Regions from separate parts of the Paenibacillus sp. Z3-2 genome, predicted to be linked through region 2. Evidence: riboswitches for the same ligand, from Rfam matches in the RefSeq annotation. Region 2 holds a riboswitch; the other holds the start of a gene.
The links. A riboswitch is a leader RNA that binds a small molecule or an ion and turns the genes downstream of it on or off. The one in region 2 is predicted to bind glycine.
Positions count from the first base shown of each region.

Region 1: it holds a riboswitch for glycine, as region 2 does, so the genes downstream of both, sdaAB (L-serine ammonia-lyase, iron-sulfur-dependent subunit beta) here and gcvT (glycine cleavage system aminomethyltransferase GcvT) in region 2, are expected to answer to the same signal.

Region 1 covers NZ_CP096397.1:470,150-485,595, reverse strand. The annotation lists gene M1D71_RS02390 (ABC transporter permease) at 1-8, opposite strand, end outside; gene M1D71_RS02385 (ABC transporter ATP-binding protein) at 5-919, opposite strand; gene M1D71_RS02380 (HAMP domain-containing sensor histidine kinase) at 1,000-2,508, opposite strand; gene M1D71_RS02375 (response regulator transcription factor) at 2,553-3,236, opposite strand; gene M1D71_RS02370 (alpha-glycosidase) at 3,363-5,132, shown strand; gene sdaAA (L-serine ammonia-lyase, iron-sulfur-dependent, subunit alpha) at 5,296-6,213, opposite strand; gene sdaAB (L-serine ammonia-lyase, iron-sulfur-dependent subunit beta) at 6,203-6,892, opposite strand; glycine riboswitch at 7,004-7,138, opposite strand; glycine riboswitch at 7,143-7,267, opposite strand; gene M1D71_RS02355 (LolA family protein) at 7,427-8,518, opposite strand; gene M1D71_RS02350 (ATP-binding protein) at 8,520-10,010, opposite strand; gene M1D71_RS02345 (response regulator transcription factor) at 10,007-10,717, opposite strand; gene M1D71_RS02340 (phosphotransferase enzyme family protein) at 10,910-11,962, opposite strand; gene pstB (phosphate ABC transporter ATP-binding protein PstB) at 12,196-12,951, opposite strand; gene pstA (phosphate ABC transporter permease PstA) at 12,964-13,851, opposite strand; gene pstC (phosphate ABC transporter permease subunit PstC) at 13,854-14,789, opposite strand; gene M1D71_RS02320 (phosphate ABC transporter substrate-binding protein) at 14,905-15,446, opposite strand, start outside.
Region 2 covers NZ_CP096397.1:5,014,209-5,029,654, reverse strand. The annotation lists gene ptsG (glucose-specific PTS transporter subunit IIBC) at 1-547, shown strand, start outside; gene M1D71_RS22490 (HPr family phosphocarrier protein) at 625-900, shown strand; gene ptsP (phosphoenolpyruvate--protein phosphotransferase) at 893-2,605, shown strand; gene gcvPB (aminomethyl-transferring glycine dehydrogenase subunit GcvPB) at 2,840-4,330, opposite strand; gene gcvPA (aminomethyl-transferring glycine dehydrogenase subunit GcvPA) at 4,405-5,760, opposite strand; gene gcvT (glycine cleavage system aminomethyltransferase GcvT) at 5,757-6,893, opposite strand; glycine riboswitch at 7,110-7,210, opposite strand; glycine riboswitch at 7,214-7,336, opposite strand; gene gcvH (glycine cleavage system protein GcvH) at 7,680-8,072, shown strand; gene M1D71_RS22460 (PTS mannitol transporter subunit IICB) at 8,490-9,944, shown strand; gene M1D71_RS22455 (BglG family transcription antiterminator) at 9,983-12,082, shown strand; gene M1D71_RS22450 (PTS sugar transporter subunit IIA) at 12,082-12,516, shown strand; gene M1D71_RS22445 (mannitol-1-phosphate 5-dehydrogenase) at 12,513-13,658, shown strand; gene M1D71_RS22440 (cysteine-rich CWC family protein) at 13,720-13,971, opposite strand; gene M1D71_RS22435 (endonuclease MutS2) at 14,120-15,446, opposite strand, start outside.

The sequences.
Region 1 (15,446 bases), 2.1 Mb from region 2:
CCCGTCATATGGATGCCCCCTCGCCAATGACCCGCATGAACAGATCTTCCAGAGACTGACGCTGTTCCTCCACACGATACACATCATGATCCTGCTCAATCAATCGTCGCAAAAGCAGTGCAACCGAAGGGTTATCCATATAGGGGAATGTTAACGCAGAACCTTGTCGCTGACCGAATTGACCCTGTTCTCTGGCCAGCTTCATGGCCTCTTCCGGCTCGGAAACCGTTAACCGAATAGAGCTGCCCGTCTGACTATGCAGACTCGCAATGGTATCCTGAAGCACCATCTTGCCTTCACGAATAATACCGACGCGGCTTGCCATCTGTTCGACCTCGCTCAGTAAATGGCTGGAAACGAGTACGGTAATGCCATGTTCCAGAGGCATGCGCTTGATCAATTCCCGAATCTCCTGAATGCCCGCAGGATCAAGCCCATTCGTCGGCTCGTCCAGAATTAGCAGCTCCGGTTCACCCAGCAAAGCGCTGGCTATACCAAGGCGCTGCTTCATCCCAAGGGAATATCCCTTTACCGAACGTTTGGCATCCTTGGTCAGATCTACAATGGACAGCACTTCAGCAATTCTCGATTTCGGTACATTGATTATCCGGCGCAGTGTTTCCAGGTTTTCCACCGCATTTAGATGTCCATAATAGGACGGATATTCGACCAGTGAACCAACACGGCGCAGAATGTCCATGCGATCCTTGCGGATATCCTTGTCGAAGACACGGATCACGCCTTTGGTTGGTTTAATCAAGCCGAGAAGCATGCGAATCGTTGTGGTTTTGCCGGCACCGTTAGGACCGAGGAAGCCGTAGATATCTCCCTTTTTAATGTGCAGATCAAGTTCACGGACCGCTGCACGGTCCCGGTATGTTTTCCATAGATTAGCCGTTTGAATAATATTTTCACTCATTGTATGATCACCTCAGAACTATCGTAACCGTCCAAGGTTAAAGCCAAGGTAGTCTCCAGTTTAAGTTTAGTTTAAAAAAACTATTCCCGCGGTTTGTTGCTTCCCGCACCACTGTAGATATACGTTCGGACACCCGCATCGGAACTGTCTACCCGCTTGCGCAGTCCCATCTCACGAATCAACAGGTCTACAATGGATAAGCCGAGACCCGTGCCTTTCGTGTCAGAATCCTGCTGCAGTCCAGGACCCCGATCCTGAACAACAATGGCCGTCTCGCCCTGAATCTCCTGCGTTGTTATGCCAATATACTTCCCGCTCGCGGCATGACGGATCACGTTCTGGAACAGATTATCGAGAATACGACGCATACCCTGTTCATCCATTTGCCATATCAAAGGTTTCTCCGGCAGGTCGATATCAATCTCGAATTGTTCTTTCTCCCAGACGGGATACCATGAGGCGGCTGTCTCTCTAACGATACGAAGCATATCTTTCTCTTCCAGCTTCAGTGTATATTTCCCGCTCGTAAGCAAATTATAGGATAACATGTTGTCAATGAGGCCGTCGAGATCCTCCATCTTCGCTTCCATGCGATGTAATGAGTGGATGCCTTGTTCGCTGAGATCTTCTTTATGCAGTGCATGCATATGCCCTCGAATTACCGTTAACGGCGTGCGAAGATCATGGGAAAGCCCGGCAATGAGACGTTTGCGCAATAGTTCTTCCTCGCGTTCCCGGTGACGACTGTCAGTGAGTTGATGCACCATCTGATTGAATGAATCCTCCAGCTGACCAATCTCATCTGACTGACGAATGTCAACCGGAAGTGGAATGCCTACCTTACCCGGGGTCATCATTGCCGTCTGCAACCGAATAAGCCTTTTGCGAATACGTGCGAAGAAGAGAATCGACAAGATAATGAAGATCAGAAAGATGATGGTCATTACGATACCGAGATACAAGAGTTCCATCGGCCAGTTACTCTGTTTCATTTGCAAAAGCGACCGCGGCACTTCAATGATCATGAATCCCTGTCCTTTGTCCTGCTCATCTCCGCCAATATATGCAACGACGGTCAGTGGATCGCGAAAGGAAGCTTCTTTCATGAATTGCACCGTATTGTTCACATTCCATAAGGCTGGAATATAAGTCTCTGTCGTTTGCCCGGAATCCAGTGACCATCTCAATATCGTGTCTGTCAGACCATCCGGCGATGTGGATTCCAGAAGCGTTACATCTTCACCCCCAAGAATAAAGACGGTTTCGCCGCTAGAATTCACACGATACATGGAAGATTTGGGATACGTACCATGTAATTGCTCCAATCGGGCCCTGATCTCTTCATCCGAAGCACCATCCAGATTCTCGGATTCACGCGACCAAAGGTTACTGATCCGGGTAACGTCACCGTAAGGTGCCGCTCGGTCCGTGTTCGTACTATTCACTACGACAATATATATAACGGATATGATTGGAAGGACAACAGGCACAAACAATATAGCCGCCAGGATCAGGATGATATATCGGGACATTAAAGATCGACCAAATCGAAGTTTGCCCTGCCCGGTTTGCTTATAATTATGATCCATGCGCTGTTCTCCTTTCTTGCTCTTCCTTGCTCTGAACCACTGGATCATGGCTTCTTCACACGATATCCAACACCACGGACCGTCTGAATAATAGCAGGATTAGCCGGATCAAGCTCCAGCTTCTCGCGCAGATGTCGAATATGTACCATTAAGGTCTTGTCCCCATCCAGATATGGCTCGTTCCATACGGCTTCATAGATCTGCTCTTTGGTTCGAATCATGCCCATATGTCGTAACAGGTAGGTGAAGATATGGAACTGTTTGCCCGATAAAACAACCTCATCCCCCGTCTCATCATTGACGATCCGGTTATCTTTCTCATAGATCGAGAGATGATCCAGCTTCAAAGCCGCATCGGATGAGATCACAGTTCCTGCTTTCCGTAGCTGAACTTCAATTCGGGCAGCCAGTTCATCGGGGTGAAACGGCTTGGTCACATAGTCATCGGCAAAATCAAGACCATGGAGCTTATCGTCAATAGACGTTCTGGCTGATAACATGACAATAGGAATAGCCGGATGTTCCTTTTTGAGTCGCTGTCCGACTGTGAATCCATCCAGCCCTGGCAGCATGACATCCAGAATGATCAATGAGCAGCCAACAACAGCTTCAGCTGCACCTTCACCACTTCCGAGCCAGATCACTTCATAACCGCGCTCCTCCAGATCAGCTCTTACCCATGTTGCAATTTCCGTGTCATCTTCAATGTATAACAGTTTGGTTTTCATACGCGTATTCGTTTCCTTTCTACACCAGTTGGGTTAATTATATCTTAATCATTAGCTTGCGTGATGTCATGTCATACCAGTCCACGAAGTACATAACATGTTTATAAATAACGGGAGGGAACTAAAATGCTGCTCGAAGCCATCTATCATCAACCGAAGCGGAACTGGGCCTATGCCTACGATCAGGATACAATCCGCCTGCGTCTTCGTTCCAAAAAGAATGATCTGACCGAAGTACATGCCTTGACCGGGGATAAATATGCGTGGGATGAAACCAAAGCCCTGGTTCCTTTAACCAAGTTTACGACAGACTCCATGTTCGATTATTACGAAGGTGAAGTGAAGCCTCCATACCATCGGCTGAAGTACTCTTTTCTATTACAAGACGGAGACGAACAGATCTGGATGACCGAGACGGGCTTCCAGGAAGAAGAACCGGACGATCCAAGTCGCATGTTCCAATTCCCCTACATTCATGCCGGGGCCGTATTCACACCCCCTGAATGGGTGAAGGATGCGGTATTCTATCAGATTTTCCCCGAACGATTTGCCAACGGCAATCCTGAGATCAATCCGGACAATGTAGAACCCTGGGGCGGCGAGCCAACACCGTTTAATTTCTTCGGTGGTGATCTTCAGGGCGTGATCGACCATCTCGATTATCTCAGTGAACTCGGCATCAATGCGATCTACTTCACCCCCATCTTCGAGGCAACGACCAATCATAAATATGATACAGAAGATTATCTGCGGGTAGATCGCCACTTCGGTGACGCAGATACCGTGAAACGACTGGTTAAGCTATGCCATGCGCGTGGGATTCGTGTATTGCTGGACGCCGTGTTCAATCATTCCGGGAAGACCTTTGCACCATTCGTCGATGTGCAGAAGAACGGAGAACAATCCCAATACAAGGACTGGTTCCATGTACACGAATTCCCGCTGGATGTGAAGGATGGCATTCCTACGTATGAGACATTCGGATTCGAAGCGCACATGCCGAAGCTGAATACGGAGAATGCCGAGGTTAAGGCCTATCTGTTGGAGGTTGCCGAGTATTGGATCAAGGAAGTGGGTGCGGACGGATGGCGGCTGGATGTCGCGGATGAAGTGGATGATGCCTTCTGGCGTGATTTCCGTCGTGTAGTCAAGGCCGCTAATCCGGAAGCCTATATTCTGGGTGAAGTCTGGAATGAGTCCTCTGCCTGGCTGCAGGGCGATCAGTTCGATGCTTCCATGAACTATCCGTTTACCGATGCCGTGAATGCCTTTTTTGTGAAAAATACGCTGCATGCCGAACAGTTCGCCAACTCCATCGGTCGACAGTTATCCCGCTATCCGCTTCAGGCCAGCGAAGTAGCATTCAACTTGCTGGACAGCCACGATACCCCGCGTCTGCTCACCCTGTGTGAGGGCGATCAGCGCAAGATGAAGCTGGCTGCGTTATTCCAGTTCAGTTACATGGGTGCTCCGTGCATCTATTACGGAGACGAGATTGGAATGGACGGCGAACAAGATCCGGGTTGCCGGAAATGCATGGAATGGGACGAAGCGAAGCAGGACCGGGAGTTGCTCGACTTTTATCAGAAACTGATCTCACTACGTCATGCTCATCCTGCCCTGCGTGCGGAAGGCACCATTCGTTTCCTGCAGGCTCGCCCCGACGGCAGCCAACTGGTACTCGAACGGCAAGATGATGAGGAACGCATCCTGATCTTGTTCAATCGTTCAGAGGAGACAGCTATTGTCGAACTGGAAGCAGGTGACGGGGAATGGACAGAGCTATTCGGCGGAAACCATCGTACTGCCAAGGATGATGGCGTGCTTGCCATTGAATTGCCTGCGTATGGATATGCTGTACTGAGTACGGCTGTGAGTCAGAGATCATCATCTTAATACACATACATCTGTCAACATATTTATGAAATACATCCTAGTTTCACCTAATCCCAAAACAAGCGTCCTGCATGACCTGGATTCAGGTTTGCGGACGCTTGTTTTGGGATTAGCCGTTATGCACATGTCACAGCTTATTTTCTCGGCACGGCCTGTTGTCAGATTAAACCTGAGAATCAGGTGTTTCCGGCTCTGCACGTTTTGCTTTCGGTTTGGCCAGCTTTTGCATCATTTTGCGGCCTGTTGGTGTCTGAGCCAATCCGCCTTGGGCTGTCTCCCGGTGACGGCTCGGCATCGCACTGCCTACTTCCAGCATGACGTCTATGACTTCGTCTGACGGGATGGCACTACGCACACCGGCCAATGCCATATCGGCCGCAGCCAGTGCTGTGACGGCACCCAGTCCGTTACGGACGATGCACGGAATTTCGACGAGGCCTGCGACTGGATCGCAGATGAGGCCCAGTGTATTTTTTAACGCCAAGCCAACAGCATGAACGACTTGCTCCGGTGTACCTCCACGCAGTTCAACCATGGCACCCGCAGCCATACCAATCGCAGAACCCACTTCCGCCTGACAGCCACCTTCGGCACCGGAAATAAATGAATTGTTCGCAATAACATAACCGATTGCCCCAGCACAGAACAACCCGTTAACCAAGTGTTCGTCCGTCCAGCCAAACCGCTCCTGTGAACTGATAAACACACCAGGAATAATGCCGCAGGAACCGGCTGTTGGTGTTGCCACGATGCGGCCCATGGAAGCATTCACTTCGGATACACACAGGGCATACGCCATCGCAAGTGCAGAAGCATCACCAGAGCAAGTCTCACCTTTGCGAATATACTCGGCCATTTTCTTGCCGTCTCCACCCGTTAACCCGCTCCGTGATGTGGTATCTTCCGTTAATCCCTTGTGTACTGCTTCCTTCATCACTTGATAATAGTCCGACATCTGCTGCACCACGTTCGCTTCAAGCGTATTCGTTTCCTGGACCTGCTCCTCAATCATCAGTTGAGCAATGGTTTTGGATTCCGCGGTACAGATCGTATTCAGTTCGTGCAAATGTTTAAACCGCATCCGAATCAACTCCTCTCTTCAAATCAATGACACGAATGTCCAGTACATGGTCGAGCGAACGCAGACGCTTCAACATATCCGGATTAGGCACGCCGTCCATCTCCATTGCCGTCAGCGCTTCACCATCCCGAGCTTTCCGATCCACCTGCATATAGCCGATGTTAACTCCCGATGAACTGATCGTAGACGTCACTGACGCAAGTACGCCTGCTTTGTCAGCATGCCGCAGAACAAGTGTAGGGAATTCACCACTGATCTGGACACGAAAATCATTCATCGCATGCACCGATACGCTGCCGCCACCAATGGAAGCCCCGATCAAGGAGCAGGTACGTTCTCCATGCCATAACTCAATTTTGACCGTATTCGGATGCGGAGCAGGCAGGCCGCTTGTATAAAACTCAACCTCCATGCCCGCTTCTTCTGCGTATTGCTCTGCATCCGGGATACGCGGATCGTCTGTGACATAGTCCAGCAGACCGCCGATCAGTGCCAGATCCGTGCCGTGACCCTGATACGTATCTGCAAATGAACCGTACAGCGTCAGTCGCGCCCGATCCGGCGTACAACCGAGCCACTGGCGAGCAATTCTCCCTAACCTTGCCGCTCCAGCTGTATGTGAACTTGAAGGCCCCGTCATCGACGGGCCAATAATTGAAAAAACATCTTTAAATCGCACCTTGTAACCCTCCAATTGTATTCGTCATTTCCATCCAGATCCCATTCCACAATGTTTTTTTTACTGAATGATGACATCAAAAAAAGGACAGAAGAAGGCCTCAGGCCCTCTCTCTGTCCTCGATACCTGAGAGTTTCATGACCAGCAGTGTCCAAGGACAAGGTGAATCCCTGCGATTACAGGCAAGGTCACCGGGCTAACTGATCATATACCCCTTGGGTGGCGCAGTTCGCGCACTCTCCAGAGTTGCGTCCAACGATGGTACATTTACCTGAGAGATTAACCACTGCGCCGGGTGCACAGCAGCTTGCTCCTTCGGTGCCTGAACACTAGCCCTTTTGCTCGGCTAACCCAGGTCTCTCCCGCTCGTTATCATCCGCTTATATTCACTTCCTCGTTCAACTCACATCGAACGTATGTCTTCTATTCAATTGGATCATATCTGAATCATATCTGGTACATATACTTACAGATTAATATGCTACACATTATATGTCAATAAAAGTGACGTATAATTATCATCTTTATCACTCATTAGGAATGATTAGGCAGCTTCAATTCATTTATCCAAGCTTGAAGCTTCTCTTTCGTCCATCCTTCGTTTTCACCCATGACGGAGTACCGCAAGCCATTTTCACTCCATGATATGTTCCGAATGCTCTTCATATATGAACCCTCGGTGTTACGAACCTTAATCTTGGCTTCATCCGGCAAAAGTGTATCGTCCACATTTTCTTCCGGCATCTTGAATACCGTCAGGCTGACTTCTACCTTGTCGTCACGTACATAATACAAGGTTACTTCATCTCTGCTCAGCTCACCGCCCAACGTAGACATTTCGATCCGTGATCGTTCGAATTCTCCACTCATGTCCTGTAGGAACGGCTGTTCCAACGCTTTTTCCGCTTCCTCCAGGGTCACTTCGGAATTCTGCATCATATCGTTCAAGTCCTTCACATCGACCTCCTTAGGGATGTCAATTACGAAAGTATCCTTTGTGAATTCAGGGTCATACTGAATCGGATCATAGACCATTTCTGATTTTCCATCCCCATACGCGCTGTTTACTTTGACAATCATCCACGTTTTGGGGTCTACCCAATACTCTGAAGATATGGAGAATGCGCCTTCTTCTTTTGGTGTCAATTCAATATGAATGACGTCCTGTCCATGAAGTTTCTCCTGTCCCATCATATTCACATTATGCGTAGTACGTAACCGCTCTAGTTGATCAACCAATATTTGTTTCTGGGTTTGATTAGGCTGTTGTGACACGGATGATGCATCCATGGAATATGCTGCTCCTGTTTCTTTTTCATAAAGGATGATCTCCTTTCCGTTATTAACTGCGTAACTGACATTGCCATTCTCGGATGTTTCCGTGCGCTTTCGTCCAGTTTCACCATCTACCCATTCCTTAATTTGCATGGTGTTAGTCAGCTTGTCGTCCGCCCATATCTTCATCACACCTTCCGCATAATATGAGGCAGGTTCTGTTTCTGCTGAGACAACCTTCTCGATCATATCGTCTCCTGACATAGCCAGCATATCCTTCTCCGCGCAACCTCCAAGCAGGGCGCCTGCAAGCAAAGCAGTACCCAGCATCATCCATCCTTTTTTCATCATCTTACCCATCCTCTCTGCGTTTACATTCTCCATGTTCAGGCAATCGGCATGCTGCCAGCGTTCCATATCCTTCGTATGACCACATGCGCATATCCCCTCCGTGCTTTATTGCAACCCGTTTGGCTATACTCAATCCCAATCCCGAACCACCTGCATACGTCTTCTCCTCCTGATTCTGGTGTTGAACATAGGGTTCGAAGATACGAATGAGCTGTTCTTCAGGAATAGCAGGACCTTCATTTTGTACTATGATCAATGTTGCCCCCGCCCTGTAGTTATCCAATTCATCTCCAAGCGAGGGAATAATCCATTCTGGGAGCTCCCCATCTGAAGCAATAACCCCTAGTCCCATTACACCGTTCGTCCTTGTGTGGCGTAGTGCATTATTTATCAGATTATCTGTCAGGCGCATCAGTTGTTCGGGATGAACTCGGTACAGTTGATCTGTGCGGACATCCATCTTCACGTCAATCTGCCCACGCTCGGCAAGTCCCTCATAGCTCCCAAGCAGCATATCGAAAAACTCCTCACCTTCCACCTCAACCATGGCCATCTCCGATTCACTGGAACCCAGCGCCGTATACATCTCAAGTTCACTAATCATCTGTTTCATCCGCTCCACATTCCCGAGCAGCACATCCTGATATTCCTGCCTTTCAAGGCGTTCCAGTTGACGATCACCGTTAAGTACTTCCGTATAGGCACTAATGGACATCAACGGTGTTTTCAGATCATGGGATAACGAGGCAATCATGAGCTCTTTTTCTTTTTGCTCCCTTTCCACATCAGCCTGAGTTTGTCTGATCTTGTCTTGCATTGCATCAAACTGTTGGAGCAATGTGCCCATTTCATCATGACGAACAGGTACCACATCCGGAGCAGCCTCTCCCCGTGCAAAAGCATCCATTCGTTCTATGAGATATTTCATCGGCCGAAAGAGCTTTCGGGATAGAAGCCGCAGCACTGTACCGTATAACAGGATAAAGAAAGCAGCAGCGAGACCCAAGACCCAGGTTGTCCGCAAGGATATGCCTTCCAGCCAATCTCCACGCAGCATGACGATTTCGTAAATGCCAACCAACTCACCTTTTTCCCACACGGGTTTTTTCAGTGAGAATGTGCGATGACGAATCTGTAAGTTGTACAAATTACGATACAGCTCCGTACCCCCAACGGTGTAAGCTCCAGCAGACCATGTACTCCCCCCCGATGTATACACCCGAATCCCTGTTGGTAAATACAGATCAAAGTTCACCCGACCATTCTCCAATTCGGAGAGTGCAGCGAAGGCATCAGGTGATTGTAGCCGGTACAGTCCCGGGTCAGATAAAGCCATTTCAATAGGGGCCATTTGTCCGGACAACTCTACATATTCCGTTACGGCACGCTGATCATTGTAATAGTTATACAGGGAGTACAGCGCCCACCCAGCAACGACAGGCAGCAGCATTACAATGAGGAAGGCAAGCATTAACCAGTACTTCAGCTTCATTCCTCAGGCTCTCCCACGAACCGGTAGCCACTGCCCCACACCGTCTGAATCCAGCGTGGATGATGGGGCTCGTCACCAAGCTTAGCCCGAAGGCTCTTCACATGAACTGTGACTGTACTCGAGTTCCCCGCCTCTGGCTGACCCCAGACATGTTCATACAGTTCCGCCTTGGTAAACACCCGGCCCGGATGAGAGGCAAGCAGTATGAGCAAAGCCCATTCCTTGTTGGTTAGTGCCACATGTTTTCCATGAAGCTGTGCGCGCTGATTCAGATAATCGATCGATAACCCATCGTTATACTGCCGATCTGTCGAATCCGGCTCTACGCCCTGATATCTGCGGTACCTATTCAGATGAGATTTAATGCGAGCTGTAAGTTCTGTTAGACTGAAGGGCTTCGTAATATAATCGTCAGCTCCCAACCCAAGCCCCCTGACTTTGCTCTCTTCCTCGATTCGAGCACTCATCATGAGCAGCGGAACATCGCTGATCAGCCTAATGTTTTTGCATACAGTGAACCCATCCATCTCCGGCAGCATCAGATCCAGCAGGACTAATTGATAGGTCCCCTCCCTAAAGTCTTCCCAGCTCTCCAAACCGCTTGATGCCCAAGTTACCCCATAACCCTCATGACGTAGATGATCTCTCAAAATTCGGGCAATCTCCGGATCATCCTCCACCAGCAATATATTCTCGCTGTCTCTCATCGCTGCTTCATCCTCCCATGACTGTATTGTAGCTAAGAAATGTTGGCTCTCCGCAGAGTTTATACTTTCTTCATAAATGTCCATTACGATTGTTATCTAATGCATGCAAAAAGAGCCCCCCGATTGTTCAGGACGCCCAGGTAATATTCACAATCTTAATCCTAAGTTATAGCTCCTCAAAAAGGAAACACCTCATAACTCATAGAAGATGCTCTCGTTCTGTACATAGGGTTTACAATACTTGCTGCACAGCTTCGGCATGCGGTCTTTCATCCACTCGTGTCTCGATTCATTCGCCATCTGAAAGGCATAATAACCCAGTGTGAAGATCAACATGAACCCTTCCATTAACCGGATATCCCGATCCGTTAGCGGTGCACTCTGTTTCGTGTAACCAGATAGAAACTGTTGACGCTCCTCCCGGTTGAACATAAGTGCTGCTCCTCCAGCATCAAAAAGATAGTACCCATACCCGTATAGACAAAAATCAATCATAGATATACCCTGATCTGTTATCAGCAGATTATTGCGGGTAATATCCCCATGAATGACTCCCCATGTCTCCGCATGCTGTGGGTACGTTACTAACTGCTCATTAATGTTCTCGAACGTCTCTCGAAGCAGATCAAAGTCTTCTGTGGTAAAAATCCCAAGTCTGACGCCTTCCTTCAGTTGCTCCAGCATCACATTATTTTCTTGGATGCTTCCATAGGCTGGGCGGACAGCCATCTGAGCTGTCTGCCTTTGCCCGCCGTCGCCTTGATGAACTCCACTCATCCCAGTGCTTTCATCCGTACCCCAAGCCTCTTCAGATGTTTCCTGTACACGACCCCATTGATGAAGCGTCTGCAATTGAGCACCCAGGTCATTGATTTGCTTTGTTGTCAGGCGCTCTCCCTGCTGGATGTCCCTGCCCTCAATCCACTCCAGTACTGTACAACAGATCTCTTCCCCCGCTTCACTTGTCCATACCGTTACCCATTCGCCTGATGCATTTCGTACAGGGTACTGCACACGCAATGCTGTGGTTTCGTTTAATTCGTAGAGCATGTTCATCTCCGCTTCCAGTGCAGGAAGCGTATGTTGCATCCCTGACATACTTGCATATGCGGCTTGATGTATACGCAACAGATACTTCTGCCCGCTCGCTTCATCCACGACATGGTACGTCAGATTCTCGTTGTGACGAATATAGGAAACGACAGGTTTTTCAATCGTGTAGTTCTGTATGATATCAGTTGCCATGTGGTCATAAGACATCTTATCCGTAGTGATTATCAACATCTCCTTCGGAGTTATGTAAACGTTCTCTTCATACTAAATATCGTAGCATAATGTTTATTCCGCATACAGAAAATCTCCCAAAATTATAAATTAAAAAAAGCACAACCCCCGAACAATCGTCCAGGCATTGTGCTTTCTTTTATCTCTATTTATTTCTTTATCTCTATTACTCTATGTTACACTCCATGATCCAATTAACCGAAACGTCCCATAATGTATTCTTGCGTTAGGCGATTGTCCGGGTTCGTGAAAATGTGCTCTGTATCCCCGTGCTCAACCATACTTCCCAGATAGAAATAAGCCGTGTAATCCGAGATACGTGCCGCCTGCTGCATGTTATGGGTAACAATGACAATCCGCAGATCTTTCTTAAGCTCGGTAATCAATTCCTCAACCTTACCCGTGGATACTGGATCAAGGGCAGATGCCGGCTCATCGAGCAGCAGAATCTGTGGTTCAACAGACAAAGCGCGAGCGATACATAGACGCTGCTGTTGTCCGCCGGACAGAGACAGAGCTGACTCATGCAGTCTGTCCTTCACTTCATCCCAGAGCGCAGCACGGCGCAAGCTTTTTTCCACAATTTCATCCAGTGCCTTCTTACTCTTCGTACCGCGGTAGCGGGGGCCAAACGCGATATTGTTGTAGATGGACTTATGAAAAGGATTCGGCTTCTGCCACACCATGCCAATCTTCTGGCGAAGCTTGATTACATCGGTTCCAGGCTCATTCAGATCGTTACCGTCCATCCAGATATGTCCCTCTGTGCGGGAACCGGCAATCTCGTCGTTCATCCGGTTAAGCGACCGGAGGAATGTGGATTTACCGCAACCAGACGGTCCAATAAGAGCCGTTACGCTTGCTTCGGGAAACGTCAGGCTGATCTGCTTGACCGCCTGGAAATGTCCATAATATATGCTTAACTGTTCCGTACCAAAAGGTATGGCCATGTTGGTTCCTCCTTATTTCGAAGCTGTCATGCGGCGGAATACAACCCGGCCGATCCAGCGTGCACTTAGATTGAACGCCAGTACGAGAATGACAAGCACGGCGGATGCCCCTGCTGCCACTTCTTTGGAATCTGGCCCAATGCCTTCACTGTTCACTTTCCAGATATGGACAGCAAGTGTCTCTGCCGGACGGAAAGGATTAAGCGGTGATCTTGGACTCGTCGGATTCCAATCTGTAAAGTCCAATGGTGGACTACTCATACCTGCGGTGAACATCAGCGCGGCTGCTTCACCGAAGATCCGGCCAGAAGCCAGGATCGTACCCGTAATCAAGCTCGGCAATGCTACAGGCAGCAGAATAGAAGTGATAATCTTCCACTTGGACAGTCCAAGCGCCAGACCTGCTTCCTTCTGTTCCTTCGGAACGGCCCGGAAAGCCTGCTCCGTTGTCCGTACCATCAGTGGCAAGTTAAAGATCGCCAGAGCCAAGGCACCCGAGATCAGGGAGAAACCAAGACCAAATGTATTTACAAGCAATAAGAGACCAAACAAACCGATAACGATGGAAGGGAATGATGACAATACTTCAACGACCAGACGAATGAAGCTGGTGATCCTGCCTGGTTTGGCGTATTCCGCCATGTAAATTCCGCCGCCCCATCCGAGTGGAATGGTAACAATCAAGGTCAGAATTAGCAAGAATACGGAGTTAAAGAGCTGTGGACCAATTCCGCCGCCACCCTTAAGCAACTGTGGTGCGCTTGTCAGGAAGTTCCAGCTAATATGTCCAATTCCTCTAAACATGATGAATCCAAGCAGACCGAGCAATAGAATAACAATGAACAGGGCCAATACAACGATAACGGATGTTGCAACTTTATCTACCGTCTTTGCCTTCATTTTCATACCCGGTTCCTCCTTTCAAGCAGGCGAACCAGAATGACGAAGACAAATGTCATCACCAGCAGGACAAGCGCCATACTCCACAGTGCATTGTTATGAACAGAACCCATCGTGGTGTTACCCATGCTGAGTGTAATTACACTTGTTAATGTTGAAGCCGATTCGAGCAAGGATGTTGGAACATGCGGTGCATTACCGATAACCATCTGCACAGCAAGTGCCTCACCAAAAGCACGGGCCATACCCAAAACGACACCTGTCAACAAAGCAGGCAAGGTCGTTGGAATAATGACACGGTAGATGGTTTGCCAACGAGTGGCACCCAGTGCGTACGAGGATTCACGCAATCCTTTTGGCAAAGCGGACAATGCATCTGCCATAATACTTGTCACCGTAGGAAGAATCATTACAGCGAGAACAAGACATCCGGCTGCAATCCCGACGCCTGTCCCACCAAAGATACTGCGCAGTAAGGGTACGATAACACTCAGACCTATAAATCCGTACACAACGGACGGAATTCCAGACAAGAGCTCAATCGCAGGTTGCAATATCTTTTTCCCTTTACCCGGGACAATTTCTGTCATGAAGAGTGCTGCACACAAGCCAAGCGGACTTGCGATCACTGCTGCAAGCAAGGTTGTAATGAAAGAACCTGTAATGAACGGCAATGCCCCGTAGAAAGCAGGTTCTCCAGTTGGATTCCACGTTTTCCCACCAAGAAATTCACTTATGCTTATTCCATTTTGGAAAAATGTTGATAGTCCCTTGGACGCTACAAAATAAACAATGGAAAACATGACAACGATCAGGAAAACGACACAAATCGACGTATAGATCCGTCCCGTCCACTCTTCCCAATAATGTTTCTCTTTTAAGGGCCGGCGCGGTTTCAACTTGTTATTCATTACCGTTCCCCCTTCGGTCTGTTCCATAACAACCATCCTTCTATAGTAGAATTAATGCAAAATATGGGATTATTTCAGAGCAAACCGCGTAAAGAGGCGGGACCTAAGTCCGCCTCTTTCGCCGTATGCGCAAGTTCAAAGATTATTGAATCACATTACCTGCTGCATCGCGTTTTACTTTCATACCTGACATTGGAATGTATCCAAGTTCTGTCACGTCATTTTGTTGAATTTCGTCACTCAAGATGTAGTCCAAGAATGCTTGTGTTGCTGCATCTGGCTTACCTTTCGTATACATGTGCTCGTAAGCCCATACTGGGTAAGTTCCTGCTTCTACGTTCTCAACTGTTGCTTCTACACCTTCGTATTTCAACACTTGCAAGCTGTCATCCAAGTAAGACAAGGCAAGGTAACCAATAGCACCTGGTGTTTCAGCTACCAATTTTCTTACGTTACCAGAAGAATCTTCTTGAATTGAACCTGGGATATCATCCATTTTTGCACCAAGTGCATACTTCTCAAATGTCGCGCGAGTACCTGAACTACCCGGACGGTTTACAATAACGATTGCTTGATCCGCACCACCAACGTCTTTCCAGTTCGTTACTTTACCGGAGAAAATGTCGATCAGTTGTTGCTTCGTCAAATCTTCTACACCTGTATCTTTGTTGCTAACTGGTGCCA
Region 2 (15,446 bases):
CATTGCAGGACGAACACCAGCACCAACGCCAGCAGCTGCTAAACCGACTCCAGAAGAGGAGAAGGCTCAAGGTGAACAAGGCGAGCGTATCGTTGCTGAGGATATCGTAATGCCAGTTAATGGTGAGTTGCTGGACATTTCGAACGTACCTGATCCGGTCTTTGCTGAAAAAATGACAGGTGACGGATTCGCTATTTTGCCACATGATGGCACAATAACATCTCCTGTGTATGGTAAAGTGTTTAATGTATTTCCAAGCAAACACGCCGTGGGCATCATGTCCGACGGAGGCAAGGAAGTGCTTGTTCATATAGGTGTCAATACGGTGAAGCTGAAAGGTCAAGGCTTTAACGTACTGGTGCAGGAAGGTGATCTGGTATCGGCGGGTCAGCCGATTATGGAAGTGGATCTGGAGTATGTCAAAGCGAACGCTCCATCGATCATTTCACCAGTTATTTTCACCAACCTGCCAGAAGGCTCCACAGTGACCTTGAAGAAGAGTGGAGTGCTCAAAGTTGGCGATCAGCCAATCATTGAGATAAAATAAGAAGTGTTACGACGATGGCAAGCAAGTGTAAATATATGCAATGCCTAAACCAAATTACTGAAAGTGAGATGATTGTAATGCAACAAACATTTAGAATTACAGACGAAGATGGTATCCACGCACGTCCGGCGACAGCCCTGGTTAATACAGCTAACAAATTCAAAGGTGCAGAATCCTTTGCAGAAGCTAACGGTAAAAAAGTAACTTTGAAATCCATCCTGGGTGTTCTTTCCCTCGGTTTGGAACAAGGCGACACCATCAGCATCATCGTTGAAGGCGAAGGCGAAGCTGAAGCTCTTCAAGCTTTGACTGACGTTATGGTTAACGAAGGGTTGGGCGAAATTAATGCTTAATGTCTCCGGGATCGCGGCTTCGGCGGGTATTGCTATCGCCAAGGCGTTTATCTTGGAGCATCCTGATTACTCTGTAGAAAAACGCCAAATTACCGACGTTGACGCAGAGATCGCGAAACTCGACTCAGCTCTGGGCAAGTCCCAGGCTGAGCTTGAGGCGATCAAAGAGCGCACTTTACAAGAGCTTGGCGAGAAAAAAGCAGAGATTTTTGCTTCGCATTTGCTCATTTTGAATGACCCGGAACTGATTGATCCGGTTAAAGCTAGAATTGCAGATGACATGATCAATGCAGAATTTGCTTTGAACGAAACGGCATCGCAATTTATCTCCATGTTTGAGAACATGAAGAGTGCTTACCTGCAGGAACGTGCTGCAGATATGCGTGATGTTACCAAACGTGTGCTAAATCACTTGCTTGGTATCGACTTCATGAGTCCAGCTGAGATCAATGAAGAAGTGATCGTGCTTGCGGAGGATCTGACGCCTTCGGATACGGCACAACTGAACCGTCAATTTGTTAAAGGTTTTGCAACCAACATTGGTGGTCGTACTTCTCACTCGGCGATTATGGCTCGCTCTCTTGAGATTCCGGCTGTCGTTGGAACCAAGGACATCTTGGCTCAAGCGAAACAAGGCGATATGATTATTGTTGACGGTCTGGATGGTCACGTACTGGTTAACCCTACAGATGACGTTATTGCTGAATACCGTGCCAAACAGGAACAGTATGATGCACAACGTGCAGAGTGGAGAAAACTTCGTGATGAGCCAACGGTAACGGTAGACAACGTTCATGTTGAACTTGCAGCCAACATCGGTACACCGAATGATGTAACGGGTGTTCTGGAGAACGGCGGCGAGGCTGTAGGCCTGTACCGTACCGAGTTCCTGTACATGGGCAGAGACAAGCTTCCTTCCGAAGACATTCAGTATAATGCTTACAAAGCGGTACTGGAAAAAATGGAAGGTAAACCTGTCGTTGTTCGTACACTCGACATCGGTGGAGACAAAGAGCTTCCATACCTGGATCTGCCAAAAGAAATGAATCCATTCCTCGGCTTCCGCGCAGTTCGTCTGTGTTTGGACCGTCTGGATATCTTCCGTACACAATTGCGTGCATTGCTGCGTGCAAGCGTACATGGCAACCTGCGTGTGATGTTCCCAATGATCGCAACACTGGGTGAATTCCGTGAAGCAAAAGCTGTCTTGCTCGAAGAGAAAGAGAAGCTGGTTGCTGAAGGTATTGCTGTTTCTGACAGCATTCAACTCGGAATCATGGTCGAAATTCCTTCGACTGCAGTTCTGGCGGATCAATTTGCCAAAGAAGTGGATTTCTTCAGTATCGGAACGAACGATCTGATTCAATACACCATGGCTGCTGATCGTATGAACGAACGAGTGGCTTATCTGTACCAACCGTATAACCCGGCCATTTTGCGTTTGGTTAAAATGGTTATCGATGCAGCGCATCGTGAAGGCAAATGGGTTGGCATGTGTGGTGAGATGGCAGGAGACGAAACTGCAATTCCATTGCTGCTCGGTCTTGGATTGGATGAGTTCAGCATGAGCGCAACATCCATTCTGCCAGCTCGTAGTCAGATCACCAAGCTGTCCCGTGCGGATATGCAGGAACTGGCTACCAAAGCTTTGGATATGCAAACGGCTGAACAAGTCGTTGAATTGGTTCAAAGCATTCAAGCGTAATTTTGCCGGGGTATCCTCCGGATTTGAGGTTTTTCTTTTTCCGATAATGAGCTGCGTTCATGCAGCGATTTTGCCGGTATCCGCGAATCATGTGGATATCGGCTTTTTTTGTTGGGCGAATGTATAGGAAATAAAGGGGAGTACGAGGAGAGAGAGCCTGTAATGTATAGCCAAAAAATGCTCTTACTGGTGTAGTTAACATCAGCAAGAGCATGGATTAGAAACTCACTTAGTTTAACTGCAAGCGCAGTTCAGTACAGGTTTACGGGCTGCGGTAGTCTCATCGAGTCGAGTAACCGGTGTGCCATAAGGTGCGTTCAGTACCAGTTCTGGTGTCTCTTCTGCTTCTTTGGCAATCCGTATCATCGTATCAATGAATCCATCCAACGTTTCTTTACTTTCGGTTTCTGTCGGCTCGATCATAATGCATTCTTCGACGTTAAGCGGGAAGTACACGGTTGGTGGATGATATCCAAAATCAAGCAATCGTTTGGCAACATCCAGTGTACGCACACCATACTGCTTCAGTCCCCGTCCAGACATGACGAATTCATGTTTACATACGCCTGGATATGGAATCTCGTAGTAAGGGGTGAGGCGGGCCATCATATAGTTGGCATTCAGTACCGCGCATTCAGAAACACGGCGTAAGCCTTCCGGTCCATAGGTGCGAATGTAGGCATAGGCACGTACCAAAATACCGAAGTTACCGTAGTAGGCTTTCACCCGGCCAATGGATTGATCGCCTTCACGATCGAATGCATACATACCGTCATCATTTTTGATCACCATCGGCTTAGGCAGGAACGGAACCAGACGGCTCTTCACGCCGACTGGTCCGGCGCCAGGTCCACCACCGCCATGAGGCGTACTCATCGTTTTGTGCAAGTTCAGATGCACCACGTCAAAGCCCATATCACCCGGACGGGTAATGCCCATAATGGCATTGGAGTTCGCGCCATCGTAGTACAGTAAGCCACCAGCCTGGTGTACGATGGATGCAATCTCCTGAATGTCTTTCTCGAACAAACCAAGTGTATTCGGGTTTGTCAGCATCAATGCTGCCGTATCCGAACCGACGGCTGCACGGAGTGCGTCCAGATCAACCAGTCCGTCTGCCCGGGATGGAATCGTTACAGTATCAAATCCTGCAACGGTTGCACTTGCCGGGTTGGTACCATGCGAAGAATCGGGCACGATGACTTTGGTACGTTGTTCGCCACGACCTTCGTGGTAGGCACGAATCATCATAAGTCCCGTCCATTCTCCATGGGCACCCGCGGCGGGTTGCAGGGTCACCGCATCCATACCTGTCAGACCTGCAAGGTCGTTTTGCAACGTATATAACAGTTCAAGTGCACCTTGAATGCTGGATTCATGCTGGTACGGATGAATTTTGGCGAAACCATTATAACGTGCAACATCCTCATTAATCTTTGGATTGTATTTCATCGTACAAGAGCCCAGTGGATAGAATCCGTTATCTACGCCGAAGTTGCGGCGGGACAGAGCAGTATAGTGTCGAATAACATCTACCTCGAACACTTCCGGCAGTGCCGCTGCTTCTGAACGGAGCATTTCCCGGGGAATCAACGCATCGACAGCTTGACGAGGAACGTCACATTCTGGCAGGGAATAAGCGACACGTCCAGGGCTGCTGAGTTCAAAGATCAATGCTTGCTCCGATGCAGGGGATAAGGTTTGTGCGTTGAATTTTTCTGTCACAGATTGAGCTGAAGTGGAGACAGAGGTACCCGTTTCCGATTGTCCTTGTGCCGGTGTTGTCGTCGTTTCCTGAGTCACAGCGATCCCTCCAATGCTCGTGCGAATTCGTCAATCTCTTCCTTACTGCGTCGTTCGGTAACAGCAATCAGCATATGTCCGGCAAGCTCCGGATAATTACGTCCGAGTTCGTAGCCACCAATGAAACCCTCATCTAGCAGTTTCAGCTGAAGTGCATCCACGTCTGTTCCTTCAGGAAGCTTAATCACAAACTCATTGAATGTTGGTGCATTAAACGTCAGGCTAACTCCAGGAACCGCAGTTAATGTATTCAGGGTGTAATGACTCTTTTGCAGATTCAGATCGGCTACATCGATCATTCCTTGTTTCCCCATGATAGACATATAGACTGATGCGCTGAGTGCAAGCAAAGCCTGGTTGGAACAAATATTAGATGTCGCCTTTTCGCGGCGGATATGCTGTTCACGTGCTTGCAGTGTAAGTACAAAACCGCGCTTGCCGTTGCGATCTGTGGTCTGGCCTACAATTCGGCCAGGAATTCGGCGCATATGAGGCTGGGATACGGCGAAATATCCGCATGTCGGGCCGCCAAGTGAAGCGGCGATACCGAGGGGCTGCGCATCGCCTACTACGATGTCAGCACCCAGCTTGCCTGGAGCTTCCAGCAGACCCAGCGATAGCGGGTTAGCACTTACGACGAGCAGACCCTTGTGCGCATGCACGAGGTCAGCGGCTTGCTTCACATTTTCCACGGCACCGAAGAAGTTCGGACTCTGGATCATGACAGCAGCGGTATCGTCTGAGATGGCGGCTTGCAGGGCATCCCAGTCAGTGACGCCATCCTTATAGCCAATCTCGACAATCTCCAAACTCAATCCGTGCGCATACGCCTGCAATACCTGACGTGCTTCCGGATGAACGGTACGGGATACGATGAGCTGTTTGCGACGAGTTGCCGCTGCGACCAGATTACCTGCTTCCGCAAAGGCCGTTGCACCGTCATACATGCTGGCATTGGCTACAGCCATACCGGTTAATTCACAGATGTAGGACTGGAATTCGAAAATGGCCTGTAGTTCACCTTGGCTGATCTCAGGCTGATAAGGTGTGTAGGCAGTGTAGAACTCGGAACGGGAAATGACATGATTGATGACGGAAGGAACATGATGATCGTATATGCCTGCACCGAGGAAGCTGGCATGTGTTTCGAAATTGGCGTTGGCGCCAGCCTGTTTGGACATGTGACGTGTCAGCGCATATTCATCAAGTTTGGAGGATACGGGCAGCTCGCCCTGATAACGAATCTCCTGCGGAATGTCCTGAAACAGATCATCCAGTGTATCCACACCGATGGTTGCGAGCATGGCGCTCTGATCCTGCTCGGTCATGGGAATGTAACGGTGCTTGCTCATGCTTGATCAACTCCTTGGGTAGGTGTCTTTGACGTACGTATCCGTTTATGAAAAGGGGTCTTCACGACCACGGCTTTCAGCTTCTTGCCGCGGATCTCAATCTCAAGCGGGGTTCCGAGTCCAGCATGTTTGCTGTCGATGAGGGCAAGCCCCAGATTACGCTTCAATGTAGGTGATTGCGTACCTGTCGTCACTTCGCCAATCTGTACGCCTTCGGCGTAAATCGGATAGTGGGGGCGGGGAATGCCACGCTCCAGCACTTCGATACCGACCAGTTTGCGGGCGGGACCGTCATTTTTTTGTTGTAACAAGGCTTCGTGTCCGATAAAGGGTCCAGCGTTCAGCTTCACAAACATACCTACGCCAGCTTCGAGTGGAGAGATGGTTGCCGACAATTCCTGTCCATACAGAGGGAGCCTTGCTTCAAAGCGCAGCGTATCCCGGGCACCGAGACCTGCTGGTACAAGTCCGTGACCTTCTCCAGCCTGCATTAATCCATTCCAGACCGCAGAGGCTTGGTCCGCAGATACATATAGTTCAAATCCATCTTCACCGGTATAACCAGTACGGGATAACAGCAATTTTACTCCACAGACTTCGGCATTCTGCACAAAACGAAATGGTTCAATGGTGGATACATCCGTATCTGTAACTTTTCCGATAATATCTACAGCCAGTGGACCTTGCAGGGCGAGCAGCGCCGTCTGCTCCGAATCGTTGGTCATGCTTACACCAGGGATCAAGTGCTCTTGCAGCCATGCCCAATCCTTGTCGATGTTGGAGGCGTTAACCACGAGCATATACTGCTGATCTTCCAGCTTATACACGAGCAGATCATCCACCACACCGCCATTCGGATAACACATCAGGGTATACTGGGCTTGACCGGGAACCAGCGTGGTCACATCATTGGTCATCATTTGTTGCAAAAATGCTTCAGCCTGCTCACCCTGTACTGTGAATTCGCCCATATGGGATACATCGAACAGTCCAGCGCGCTCGCGTACCGCTTCATGTTCTTTCTGGATTCCGCTAAATTGTACCGGAAGCTCCCAGCCTCCAAAATCAATGCACCGTACGCCTTCATATTGCTGATATAGTGGGAAGAGTGGTGTTCTAAGCAAATCGGACATCAAATCACCTCGTCATGGGCCGTCAGCCGGCCGAATATGCAATCGTGGATCAATGAACCAGGGTATTTTTAAATTTTCATCTAGAGACCTTTAGTGGGTAAGTATGATAAGGCAGCTATGACAGCGCCGATCTGAATCCTGTTTTTCGTTTTTTGGGAAAAAGGAAAAGGACAGGCCAAAGAACCGGCATGCCAAGTAGCACGCTGTATTCTAAGGCTCTGTCCCTTGTACCTGAGAGTTACCCCGCCGCGTCGTACAGCAGGTTTCCCCTTGGGTGATCATAACGCCCGCACAGGGCGAATAGATGCTCTCCAGAGTTGCGTCCCGTAAAAGTCCTTTTGCCTGAGAGATTCACCTCCGCTTATCGGTGGTTTACTCCTTCGGCGTTACCTCATGTACATCCCGAGTCGGGTGTCGCGGGTAATCTCTCCCTTTACATTCATCCGCGGGTATAACATAGTCCAATAAACACGTTTACTCCTCTCATTAAAACGTGAATCCACTATCGATGTCAAGAACGATATCATAGAAAGTGATTAAAAACCGAATATTTAGTATAGTTTTAATATAATTGTTCGTGTATTTAAAAAGACTACGCTTACTATTCTAATATTCACCAGTATATGTAGAAAGAGTGTATTCAGGTTACGGTTTGAGGAGGGGATCAGCAAATAAATTGTAAGGTATCTTGACATTTGATTCATAAATATCATACGCTATGTTCTGGGAAAAAGGTTAAGGTCAAAGATCGCATGCACTCATTAATGAAAAGCGAGGCGGATATCGATGAGCGAATTGAAAAGTGATTTCCTGTACAGTGAAGAGCACGAATGGGTGCAAACCGTAGGGGAGGATACTGTACGTATTGGCATTACCGAGTTCGCGCAGCATCAGCTGGGTGACATTGTGTTTGTGGAATTGCCTGACCTTGAATCCAATGTAAAAGCAGAAGACAGCATTGGAACGATCGAATCGGTCAAAACGGTGTCGGACTTGTTTTCTCCAGTCACTGGTTCAATCATTGCGGTGAATGATTCGTTGCAGGACTCACCTGAACTGGTAAACAGCTCTCCTTACGAGGAAGGCTGGATGATCGAGATTCGTGTTGAGGGAGATCTGTCTGCAGCGTTGTCCACATTGATGAATGCAGATGCGTATCGCAAACATACCGAAGAATAGAATCAATGAACTTGTACTTATTAACATATGTTATTACAAAAATGAGATGTGCTTCGTGTTATTGCGACCTGTGTGAGCTTGATGCTTGCACAGGTTTTTTTGTGTTTTCCAAGGAACGATGTGAATACTGTTTAAGCAGATTGTGGATGCAAATTGTCTGATTAGATCAAGCTATAGGGTAGAAAATGATTTTGGAAATGATAAAAGTCATAGGCAAGAAAAGCCTTATGTACCAATGAGTTCAGCCATTATGCATAGATAAAAACGATTACATAACCTAATGTTGTCATCATTGTTCATGACGAAAGTACGCTTTCATTTCATTGAACAGGAGAGCATTCTCGCTTAGGATTACAGCAGGGGAGAAATGATACCCCTTTCATAATCATAATCACTTGATCCAAGGAGGATAATACAATGAGTAATTTGGACCAATCGTCCAATTCCAAAGGTGGGCTACGGGTTGGTGTTCAGCGTTTTGGCCGATTCCTGAGTGGTATGGTCATGCCGAATATGGGAGCGTTCATCGCCTGGGGATTAATTACGGCTCTGTTCATTCCAACAGGCTGGTACCCTAACGAGACGCTTGCACAGCTAGTCGATCCGATGATCAAATATTTGCTGCCACTGTTGATCGGTTACACCGGGGGTACGATGGTGCATGGTCAGCGTGGTGGTGTCGTGGGTGCCATTATGACCATTGGGGTCATCGTGGGTAGCGATATTCCGATGTTCCTCGGGGCCATGATCGCTGGACCTCTGGCAGCATGGATCATCAAAAAATTCGATAAATCGATCGAAGGTAAAATTAGAGCCGGATTTGAAATGCTGGTTAACAACTTTTCAGCCGGTATTATTGGCGGAATCTTGGGCATATTTGCGCTACTGGGCATCGGGCCTGCTGTAGAAGCAATTAGCAAAGTATTGTCTGCCGGAGTGCAAGGCTTAATGAATCTGGGTTTGCTGCCGCTGGTCAACCTGATTATCGAACCGGGTAAAGTATTGTTCCTGAACAATGCAATCAACCACGGTATTCTTACACCCATTGCAACAGATCAAGCGAGAGAATTAGGGCAATCCGTATTATACATGCTTGAATCCAACCCGGGTCCGGGACTTGGTATCTTGCTTGCTTATTGCTTCTTCGGACGCGGAATGGCCAAATCTTCTGCACCAGGTGCCGTTATCATTCATTTCTTCGGGGGAATTCATGAGATCTACTTCCCTTACATTCTGATGAGACCGATTCTGATTCTTGCCGCAATTGCAGGCGGTGTTGCAGGAACATTAACATTCATGCTTACAGGCGCAGGGCTTGTCTCAGCACCATCACCGGGTAGTATTATCGCTTATTCCCTTTTAACACCAAGAGGTGGATACCTCCCAATGCTCGCTGGGGTTCTTGTAGCAGCGGTTGTTTCCTTCCTTGTAGCAGCATTGTTGCTGAAAACGGGTAAACAAAAAGACGAAGATCTGGAGTCCGCATCCAGTCGGATGAAAGACATGAAGAGTCAAGGAACCGTGCCAAACGCTGGCATTACGGCTAACCAACGTGAAGCAGACAGAGCTGCGGATATGGCTTTTTCTACAGTGAAAACAGATGTGAAGAAGATTGTCTTCTCCTGTGATGCAGGTATGGGATCGAGTGCCATGGGCGCTTCCATTCTACGCAAGAAGATGAAGGCCGAGGGGATTGACGTTACGGTGACCAATACGGCCATCAGTGATATCCCGCCGGATGCAGATGTGGTGATCACACAACAAGTATTAACAGATCGTGCCCGCTCTGTGGCACCGAATGCAGAACATATATCCATCGACAACTTCCTAAAAAGCCCGGAATATGATGCGCTCGTTGAACGTCTGAAGTAATTGCAAGCATTCGTTTTCCCTGAGCCGGAGGCTGAGATATGAGTATTACCAAAAGACAACGTGAAATCGTGGAGTTTCTGCTGGAGCATCCACATGAGGTCACTGCCGGCGAAATTGCCGTTGAAGTAAAAGTCAGTACCCGAACCGTTCACCGCGAGCTGCAAATGATTGAACAATGGCTTGAACCTTTGGGGATGAGACTGGAAAAAAAATCAGGAACCGGAATCCGAATTGATTCCGGTTCGGATGATCTGACTGCATTGCGACAGCAACTGGAGGGTAAGGAATATGTAGAGTTTACGCCAGAAGAGCGTAAGCTCTTCATGCTTTGCATCCTGCTTGATGAGTCAGAGCCTGTGAAGTTGCTTGCTCTTGCTTCAGACCTGAAGGTGACTGTGTCCACGGTAACCACTGATCTGGACGATCTGGAGTCACGGATTCTTCAGGCTGGACTGAAGCTGGTTCGCAGGCGAGGATATGGTGTCAAGATTAACGGAAGTGAGACGTTTCATCGCACAGCCATAGCTGCACTTGCCCTCGAATTTCTGGATGAGTCCGACCTGTTCGGAAGACAGCCAGAACAAGGAGGCTCCATCGTAAACCAAAAACTGCTGGATATGATCGGACATGGTGATGTGCTAACGGTCGAAAATGCGTTATGGCAGCCGGATATCGAATGGCTGGAGAACATCCCGGAACGGCAATACATGAAGCTGCTGATTCAATTATCTGTTGCGGTCGTACGTATCCGTAAAGGCTTTGGCATTGGCCGTATATCTCCTCGGGAGAAGAAGGGAAATGAAATTGCAGAGCAGGGTGAGATAAAGGTTCCACCGTATCTGGCTTCCCGCTTGTGCAGTGTTCTATCTACCCAGCTGGGGCTGACATTCTCCCAGGATGAGCAAGCTTATTTTCACAGACTATTAATTGAGACAGAACAACGCATTCACTCTTCACGGCTGTTGCCAATAGACGACTTGATTTTACTGGACAGGGTACATTCGCTGATTGATCAGATGCAGGCTAGAACTCATTATGCCTTTCATGAGGATCGTTTGCTTCGTGAGGGTCTGATTGGTCATATGCAACCTGTAATGGAGCGAATTGAAGAACAGCAGATCATTCGTAATCCGTTGCTGCAGCAGATTCGCAAGGATTATGATTCACTCTTCGAAGATGTCAAAAAATCCGTGCATCAAGCTTGGCCGGGTGTGGAAGTTCCGGATGAGGAAATTGGTTTCTTGGTCATGCATTTTGGAGCTTCCATTGAGAGGTTGCGTGCATTGAAACGGGAAATCAGGGCGATCATTGTGTGTACAAGCGGAATCGGATCATCACGCATGCTTTCCAGCCGACTGACAAAGGAGATTCCCGAGATTCGGATCATGGACAGCGTGTCCTGGTATGAAGCTACCCGAATCCCTACAGATGAATATGACCTGGTGTTATCCACTGTCGATCTGCCGATGGATGAGCATCAGTATTACAAAGTGAGTCCACTGCTCACGGCAGAAGAGAGTGAGCGGCTGCGCCATTTTATCAGAACAACAACGTTACAACGCCAGCATAACAAGCCGCTTGAAACAGAGATTCAGACGACAAGTCGTTACTCGGACCCTGACGGAATGGAAGCTCTTCTGGTTGAAATTGTTCGGATTATTGGAAAGTTTCAGGTGTACCCGCTGGATAATCGAGATATCGGTTTCTATAAAACCGTATATGCGATGTGCAACGTACTCCATGGATCTGGTGTGTTGAAGGAACCGGAGGAGATTGCGAAACGGTTGGAGGCACGTGAAGCAGTGGGGAGTCAGAAGATTCCCGGCACAAGACTTGCGCTGTTTCATACACGCAGTGAGGGCATCTACAGGCCGTCTATCAGCCTATTTCAGCTCACTGAGCCACTCCTTCGTACGCCGGATGATCCGGCAGGAGTTACCCATATCCTCGTGATGCTCGGCCCCAGGGAATTATCCAAGGAAAGTCTGGAGGTTCTCAGTGAGATCAGTGCCCTGTTATTGCAGGAAGAAATGATTACATTGCTGGAAAAGGGAATCAGGGATGAGCTCATTCATTACCTATCCCAGGAACTCGTTGGATTTTATCGCAGTAAAACTGAAATTGGAGGTCAAAAATGATGAGTATGTTAACAACAGATAAAGTCATCATGAATGCGACGGCTCAGGACAAATATGAAGCGATTCGTATGGCAGGACAGATTCTGAAGGATGCGGGACATATTACCGCTGATTACATTGAGAAGATGATTGAACGTGAAGAGATTGTCTCGACCTATGTAGGGAACGGCCTTGCGATCCCGCACGGTACGAAGGAGTCCAAATCTTTCATTTTATCCACAGGTATCTCTGTCATTCAGTATCCACAAGGTGTTGATTTTGGCGAAGAAAAAGCCTATATGGTGATTGGTATCGCGGCTCAAGGCGGGGAGCATATGGAGATCTTGACTAGCATCGCGGTGATCTGTGCTGAAGATGAGAATATGGAGGCCCTGCGACTGGCCAAAACTGCCGAAGAAGTTATTGCTATTCTGGAAAGTGAAATGGAGCTATGAAGGCCTTACACTTTGGCGCAGGTAACATTGGACGTGGGTTCATCGGATTGATTCTGTCCCGTGCAGGATATGAGGTGATTTTCTCCGACGTGAATCAGGAATTGGTAACGGCTCTCCAGGAACGGGGAGAGTATACCGTAGAACTGGCTAACGAAAGTAAGGATCGGGAGACCGTCAAGGGTGTAAATGCAATCGATGGGACCCAGTTAGAAACGGTTGCCCAAACTGTGGTGGAAGCGGATCTGATTACAACCGCAGTGGGTGTAGGCGTACTAAAGCATATTGCACCAGGCATCGCGAAAGGACTTGAGAAGAGACTGAATTCAGGTTCTGCTCAAAACCCTCTCCACATTATTGCTTGTGAGAACGCAATTGGAGCCAGTACGCAATTGAAAGAACATGTATATGCTCTGCTCAATGAAGATGTACGTTCCCTTGCGGATCAGTACATTTATTTCCCCGATTCGGCCGTAGACCGGATTGTGCCTATTCAACATCATGAAGATCCTCTGCATGTACAGGTAGAGCCTTTTTACGAATGGGTGGTGGATCGTTCCCAGATGGCTCCTGCATTCAAACCGGTTGAGGGCATCGTATATGTCGATGACTTGGAGCCGTATATCGAACGGAAGCTGTTCACTGTAAATACAGGGCATTGTGTTGCAGCATATATCGGTAATGTGCACGGGTATGACACGATTCAGAAGGCTATTACTGACGAAAAGGTGAAATCCATTGTATACGGCGCTTTGCAGGAAACCGGGGCTGTTCTGGTGAAACGGTTTGGATTTAATCCTGACGAGCATGAGCAGTATATTGTCAAAATATTGGGAAGGTTCGTCAACCCGTATCTCACCGATGAGGTTACTCGTGTTGGTCGTTCCCCGCTGCGCAAGCTGTCTCCGAATGATCGTCTGGTTCGCCCGGCTCTTCAGGCCTATGCGGATGGAACTGAAACGACCTATCTGGCTATGGGCATGGCAGCTGCCTGCAAATTCGATGTCTCCGATGATCCGGAAGCAGTCGAACTGCAGGACATGATCCGCCAGAAGGGGATTGCGGCTGCACTCCATCATTATACGTCCATGGATGAGCATCATCCGGTGCTTCAACAGGCTGTTGCTCAGTATAACCAAATGTAAGAGCAGTGTTCGTAAGCTAATAGTATAGACAATGCATCATAAAAGAAGAGCCATACAGTCGTTAACTGTATGACTCTTCTTTTTGTTTGAGCACCTCGGCGTAGTCATCCAAACAGCGTTGACATATGCACGACTTTCGGCGCTGCTCTGGCGGAATGCGGTCAAATATACCTTCGGGGAAAGTAGCCCGGTTACACCAGCATTCCGAATGAGGATGTCCTGCGGCATAGGAACAGCTATTAGCTTCCCCGCATAAAGGGCAGACAAGAACATCGATGTTCAAGCGCTCCTGATTGTCTTGTTCTGCAGACATTCGGTTCTTCCTTCCTTGTGGAATAGCTATGAGTTGAAGATAAACATACTGATCTCAGTATAACAGAAACGTGTGGGTGATCATGGAATTCACTGTACTTAAATGTACATATGAATTCCACTTCACTATATTTGTTTTTCTCACTTAACTATTCTTCAGGCGGTAATTCGATCTGTAGACCTTCTACATGCTTGCGTCCCATTAGTTTGCGTTTCTTCCGGTTTTCTTTTGTCTCAAACACGATGTCCAGATCGTAGTCGTCACCCGGATATAGTTCATCGGCAGATATATGGAGGGTCAGGCGTTTTTTATGGATTTTGACTTTGCGCCCTCTCAGTATGACTCCGATATTTCCCCGGCTATCCTCCACATCACAGACGATGCCCGACTGGTTGAGATAGGCCGCATACACCCGATCCCCTTTGCGAAAAGGTTTGGCAGGAGCAGGAGAATCAGACTCTCTGGTTGTTGTCTTTTTGTGGAGACTGACGGAATCCTTTGATTGCTTAGACTTATTCCGCCTGGTCAACTCTGCTGGGTCCTCTGCTCCTGTAACGGAACGATCAGGCATCAGGACCGGATTCTCCAAAGGAGGTGACGTGAACACGAATGTACGATCTCTCGAACTACTTTGATCCGATAGGGACTTGGAACGCTCGATAATTCGCTGTGGCATGCCTAGCTTCGATGCGATGGAATAAGCATAGCTCTCACCAGCTTCTCCTATACGCAATCGATAAAGAGGCTGGAGTGAGATCGTATCAAATTCCATGCGCGCATTTTCAAATCCTGGGGTGGCAGCTGCAAAATGTTTGATTTCCCCAAAATGCGTTGTCGCCACAACGGTTGCTCCGCGGCTGTGCAGTTCCTCCAGCATGGCGATGGAAAGTCCGACGCCTTCACCGGGATCTGTGCCGGATGCCATCTCATCAATGAGCACCAGAGTCGATGTATTGGCCTGTTCCAGTATGCCGATCATATTGCGAATGTGTGCAGAGAATGTACTGAGTGCTTGTTCCATACTCTGTCCGTCACCAATATCGACCGCTACTTCGTGATAAACGGCCATCTCGCCACCTTCCTCCACCGGAATAAGCAAACCGGATTGCATCATCAGGGTGAGCAAACCTAGCGTTTTGAGTGCTACCGTTTTACCACCGGTATTCGGTCCGGTAATAATGAGCGACGAGTACGTTCTGCCGATTGCAAAATCAAGTGGGACCATGGAAGAACCCATGAATGGATGACGTGCACGTTGAACACTGATGTGGCCTTGTGTATTGACTTGAACAGTACGTCCGTCCATGGTGGCCGCATATTTGGCTTTGGCAAACAGGAAGTCCAGCACGCCTACCGTTTCAGTGTTCAGTGCAATTTCACGGCTATAGGATTCAGCCAGGGAGGTTAAATCACCGAGAATTCTCATCTCCTCTCGGGACTCCTCAGCCTGTAGAGCGGCCAATTCCATCTGCAGG